Metabacillus sp. KUDC1714: one gene and its partner. The protein of the gene in region 1 interacts with the protein of each later gene in a pairwise test. Links are inferred from orthologs where the notes say so. Each region holds a gene or a part of one and is shown on either strand. Other genes may lie near its edges.

The links.
Region 2: the proteins of rpsL (region 1) and rimP interact in binary tests that used the Escherichia coli proteins (3 or more experiments, as listed by UniProt). The link is inferred for Metabacillus sp. KUDC1714 from one-to-one orthologs.

What each region holds. Positions count from the first base shown.
Region 1 is NZ_CP055263.1:2,094,674-2,097,378, forward strand. It holds rpsL (30S ribosomal protein S12), read left to right. Parts: upstream 1-994; coding sequence 995-1,417; downstream 1,418-2,705. Other genes in the region: rpoC (DNA-directed RNA polymerase subunit beta'), read left to right, coding at 1-518; HUW50_RS09880 (50S ribosomal protein L7ae-like protein), read left to right, coding at 639-887; rpsG (30S ribosomal protein S7), read left to right, coding at 1,465-1,935; fusA (elongation factor G), read left to right, coding at 1,988-2,705. UniProt on the Escherichia coli protein: With S4 and S5 plays an important role in translational accuracy. Interacts with and stabilizes bases of the 16S rRNA that are involved in tRNA selection in the A site and with the mRNA backbone.
Region 2 is NZ_CP055263.1:4,340,499-4,343,954, forward strand. What follows is about bases 541-3,456. They hold rimP (ribosome maturation factor RimP), read left to right. Parts: upstream 541-1,721; coding sequence 1,722-2,192; downstream 2,193-3,456. Other genes in these bases: HUW50_RS19970 (PolC-type DNA polymerase III), read left to right, coding at 541-1,220; nusA (transcription termination factor NusA), read left to right, coding at 2,364-3,456. In the rest of the region: more of HUW50_RS19970, read left to right, coding at 1-540.

The DNA of each region.
Region 1 (2,705 bases):
CTATTGATCCGAAGGAATTACTTAAAGTTAAGGATCTTCAAGCAGTGCAACAATATCTATTACGTGAAGTTCAAAAAGTTTACCGTATGCAAGGGGTAGAAATTGGAGATAAGCACGTAGAGGTTATGGTACGCCAAATGCTCCGTAAAGTTAGAGTTATGGATGCTGGTGATACAGATGTTTTACCAGGTACACTTCTTGATGTTCATCAATTTACAGATGCCAACAAGCAAGTATTATTAGAGGGTAAACGACCTGCAACAGGTAGACCTGTATTACTTGGTATAACAAAAGCATCACTTGAAACTGATTCCTTCTTATCTGCAGCATCATTCCAAGAAACAACTCGTGTTCTTACAGATGCAGCAATTAAAGGGAAACGTGATGAACTATTAGGGCTTAAAGAAAATGTTATTATTGGTAAACTTGTACCAGCCGGAACAGGAATGCCAAGGTATCGTCAAGCTGAACCAATTTCTAAAGTTGAACAAATGGAAGAAGCTGTTTCAGTAGATTAATAAAAGTGAAGAGATGGATGTTAAAAGTTTTTCGAGAGTAATGTTGACATCCATCTCTTTCAATGTTACTATATTCAAGGTGCTTAATCACAACCTGTTTGCTTTGGAGGATATATAAATATGTCTTATGAAAAAGTATCTCAGGCACAAAAAATTATTGTTGGTACTAAGCAATCAGTTAAAGCTCTATTAAATAATGAGGTTAGAGAAATGATCATTGCTGAAGATGCTGAACAACGAATTGTCCAAAAGATTATTCAAACAGCAGAACAACAGCATATTCCTTTAACAAAAGTTTCTTCTATGAAAAAGCTTGGTAAAGCTTGTGGAATAGAAGTTGGAGCTGCAGCTGTAGCTATAATCCAGTAAAAGCTGTTTTTGCGATATGTGAATTCATTTTGCAGAAACTTTGTTTTTGCCCAAATATGAACCACCTGGATGTGTGGTATTAAATTGATGAGGGGAGGAAAACCATAATGCCTACTATTAACCAATTAGTACGTAAAGGTCGCGTAAGTAAAGTTGAGAAATCAAAATCACCTGCGCTAAACAAAGGTTACAACAGCTTCAAAAAAGAGCAAACGAATGTATCATCACCTCAAAAACGTGGTGTGTGTACTCGTGTAGGTACGATGACGCCAAAGAAACCTAACTCAGCGCTTCGTAAATATGCTCGTGTTCGTTTAACTAACGGAATCGAAGTTACAGCATATATTCCTGGTATTGGTCACAACTTACAAGAACATAGTGTTGTTCTTATCCGTGGTGGTCGTGTAAAGGATTTACCGGGGGTACGTTACCACATCGTTCGTGGTGCGCTTGATACTGCTGGTGTTGATGGACGTATGCAAGGTCGTTCTAAATACGGTACGAAACGTCCTAAAGCTGCAAAAAAATAATATAATTTTTAAATAAAATGAAATCAGCATGAAGGGAGGAACATAACATGCCACGTAAAGGTCCTGTAGCAAAAAGAGATGTATTACCAGATCCACTTTACAATTCAAAGCTTGTTACACGTTTAGTAAACAGAATTATGATCGACGGAAAAAGAGGTAAAGCACAATCTGTACTTTACAATGCTTTCGATTTAATTAAAGAACGCTCTGGAAAAGATGCAATGGAAGTGTTTGAACAAGCACTTAAAAACATCATGCCAGTTCTTGAAGTTAAAGCACGTCGTGTTGGTGGTGCTAACTATCAAGTACCTGTAGAAGTACGCCCTGATCGTCGTACTACTTTAGGTCTTCGTTGGTTAGTAAACTATGCGCGTCTTCGCGGAGAAAAAACGATGGAAGAGCGTTTAGCTAACGAAATTCTTGACGCTGCTAACAACACTGGAGCAGCAGTTAAGAAGCGTGAAGATACACATAAAATGGCTGAAGCAAATAAAGCATTTGCTCACTATCGCTGGTAATCAATACAGTTTAACTATACTAAATTTCCTATGAGGAAGGAGAAATTACCCAATGGCAAGAGAGTTCTCCTTATTAAACACTCGTAATATTGGTATCATGGCTCATATTGATGCTGGAAAAACAACAACAACTGAGCGTGTACTATATTACACTGGTCGTATTCACAAGATTGGTGAAACTCATGAAGGTGCATCTCAAATGGACTGGATGGAGCAAGAACAAGAACGTGGAATCACGATTACTTCCGCTGCAACAACTGCGCAGTGGAAAGGACATCGTGTTAACATCATCGATACACCTGGACACGTAGACTTCACAGTTGAAGTTGAACGTTCATTACGTGTACTTGATGGTGCTGTAGCTGTTCTTGATGCTCAATCAGGTGTTGAGCCGCAAACAGAAACAGTTTGGCGTCAGGCTACAACTTATGGAGTTCCTCGTGTTGTTTTTGTTAACAAAATGGACAAAATCGGCGCAGACTTCTTATATTCTGTTAAAACAATTCATGAGCGTCTTCAAGCTAATGCTCACCCAATCCAATTACCGATTGGTGCTGAGGATCAATTTGAAGGAATCATCGACTTGGTAGAAATGAGAGCGACGTTCTATGGCAATGACTTAGGTACTGATATCCAAGATAAGGAAATACCTGAGGAATACCTTGAACAAGCAAACGAATACCGTGAAAGCCTAGTTGAAGCAGTAGCAGAACTAGATGAAGAATTAATGGAGAAATACCTTGGTGGTGAGGAAATCACTAACGAAGAGC
Region 2 (3,456 bases), 2.2 Mb from region 1 along the record:
GATGTACCGGAGTAAAACGAACAACAGGACAGCATCCAGGTGGAATAATTGTTGTACCTGATTATATGGATATCTTTGATTTTTCGCCGATTCAATTCCCTGCAGATGCAACAGGTTCTGAATGGCGTACAACCCATTTTGATTTCCATTCCATTCATGATAACCTATTAAAACTAGATATTCTTGGACACGATGATCCAACTGTAATCCGTATGCTACAGGATTTAAGCGGTATTGATCCAAAAACTATTCCGACAGATGATCCTGAGGTAATGAAGATTTTTAGTGGAACCGAGTCTTTAGGCGTGACTGAAGAACAAATAATGTGTAAAACAGGGACATTAGGGATTCCTGAGTTTGGAACAAGATTTGTTCGGCAAATGCTTGAAGATACAAAACCAACTACGTTCTCTGAGCTTGTCCAAATTTCTGGTCTATCACATGGGACAGATGTATGGCTTGGGAATGCTCAAGAGTTAATTCATAATAAAATATGTACGTTAAGTGAGGTTATTGGCTGTCGTGATGACATCATGGTATATCTTATCTATCAAGGATTAGAGCCTTCATTCGCCTTCAAGATTATGGAGTCTGTTCGTAAAGGAAAAGGTTTAACAGATGAAATGGAAGAAGAAATGAAAAAACAGGAAGTGCCAGCTTGGTATATTGATTCTTGCTTAAAAATCAAGTACATGTTCCCAAAAGCCCATGCTGCGGCTTACGTGTTAATGGCTGTACGTATTGCGTATTTTAAAGTTCATCATGCTCTACTATATTATGCTGCATATTTCACAGTTCGTGCCGATGATTTTGATATTGACACAATGGTAAAAGGTTCTACACCAATTCGAGCTAAAATTGATGAAATTAATCTAAAAGGGTTAGATGCTTCTCCAAAAGAGAAAAACCTACTAACTGTATTAGAACTAGCACTAGAAATGTGTGAAAGAGGATATTCCTTCCAAAAGGTTGACCTTTATCGTTCTAGTGCAACAGATTTTATTATTGATGGGAATACACTAATTCCCCCGTTCAACTCCATTCCTGGACTTGGAACAAACGCAGCGTTAAATATTGTAAAAGCTAGAGAAGACGGAGAATTTCTATCAAAAGAAGATCTCCAGCAACGAGGTAAAGTCTCAAAAACAATCATTGAATATTTAAACACTCATGGCTGTCTTGATGAACTACCGGATCAAAACCAACTATCACTATTTTAAAGGACATTAAAACACTAAGTCTCAAGCGGGGGCTACCCCCCCACTAATTGAAATGAAACACTAACTAGAAGATTATAGTGCATTAACAACGTTGCTCTAAGTAGTGTCAAACTCCTACAAAGACTTGTTCAAATAACTTAAATATTCTCCTGGGGGTCTGACCCTGGGGGAATTAAGGTATATTTGCAATAAAAATACGGTTATGTTATGATTTTAATGGAAATGCTAACGATAAGCAGAGGAAAAGAGTGGGGAAACCCACTCTTTCGTATTGTTATCGTCCTCGTCACTCGGATAGTATAGTACATACCATTCCCTGCTCAAAAGGCAGGGTTTTTCAGCAACTTAAAGGTGTCAAATTGCTGTTTAGGATAAGAATGCTAGTTTTTGGACTAAAGAATCATGTCTAGCTTCAGCGCCTAGCCTTCAAGTCAATAATCACCAAAGGTATGTGATTATCGTTGCCCAAGGCATGCGCTTTTCTTAGCAAGGAGGAAGAGAATGAGCAAAAAAGTAACGGAAATCGTGGAACAATTAGTGACACCAATTTTAAACGATATGAAATTAGAATTGGTCGATATTGAATACGTGAAGGAAGGTTCTAATTGGTTTCTTCGATTATTTATTGATTCTGAAAAAGGCATTGATATTGAAGAATGTGGTGTAGTTAGTGAACGATTAAGCGAGCAGCTTGACGAATTAGATCCCATTCAACATAACTACTTCTTAGAAGTTTCATCGCCAGGTGCTGAGAGACCATTAAAAAAAGAAGAAGATTTAAAGAAAGCAATTGGTAAACAGGTCCATATTAAAACATATGAACCAATAAATGGAGAAAAGTTATTTGAAGGTGTCTTAACTGATTTTGACGGTCAAACGGTTACTGTAACTGTAACAATTAAGACTAGGAAAAAACAGGTTGAAATCCCTTATGATAAAGTGGCAAAAGCTAGATTAGCCGTAACATTTTAACTAGCATGGACTGCAGTATCTCCAGCAGATTTGTGAGTATTTATCCACTTACAAGTCCAAGCATTCTCCTCATTACTTCTTAAGTGTACTAAGCTTGTACCTTAACTGTAGAAGGTGGATTTAGCAAAACAATATGCATTTAGCTTATTTTTTAAGGGGGAAGCCGTTAAAATGAGTAGTGAACTATTAGATGCCTTAACAATTTTAGAAAAGGAAAAGGGCATCAGCAAGGAAATTATCATTGAAGCAATTGAAGCTGCATTAATTTCTGCTTATAAACGAAACTTTAACCAAGCACAAAATGTTCGCGTTGATTTAAATCGTGAAACAGGGACAATGAAGGTTTATGCAAGAAAAGATGTTGTTGATGAGGTATATGATCCGCGTCTTGAAATATCTCTTAGTGAAGCACGAGGAATCAATCCAAATTATGTGCTGAACGATGTGATTGAGATGGAAGTTACTCCAAAGGATTTCGGTCGTATTGCAGCACAAACAGCTAAACAAGTCGTAACTCAGCGTGTTCGTGAAGCTGAGCGTGGTGTAATTTATAGCGAGTTTATTGATCGAGAAGAAGATATTATGACAGGTATTGTTCAGCGTATCGACTCTAAATTCATTTATGTAAGCTTAGGTAAAATAGAAGCTCTTTTACCTGTTAGTGAGCAAATGCCAAATGAAACTTATAAACCACATGACCGTATAAAGGTATTTATTACAAAGGTTGAAAAAACGACGAAGGGCCCACAAATTTTTGTGTCTAGAACACATCCGGGACTTTTAAAGAGATTGTTTGAAATCGAAGTTCCAGAAATCTATGATGGTACTGTTGAAATTAAATCTGTTTCTAGGGAAGCTGGAGATCGTTCAAAAATCTCTGTACATTCCGAGAATCCTGAAGTAGATCCGGTTGGATCATGTGTTGGGCCTAAAGGGCAACGTGTACAAGCAATTGTCAACGAATTAAAAGGAGAAAAAATTGACATTGTAAAATGGTCGCAAGATCCTATTGAATTTGTCGCTAACGCACTTAGTCCTTCTAAAGTAGTTGAGGTACTTGTAAATGAAGAAGAAAAAGCTACTACAGTTATTGTTCCTGATTATCAATTATCATTAGCAATTGGTAAACGTGGACAAAATGCTCGTTTAGCAGCTAAGCTTACTGGTTGGAAAATAGATATTAAAAGTGAAACAGATGCCGAAAAAGCTGGAATTTATCCACTTCAAAAGTCTGAATCCGACGTTGATGTTGATGACGAACCAC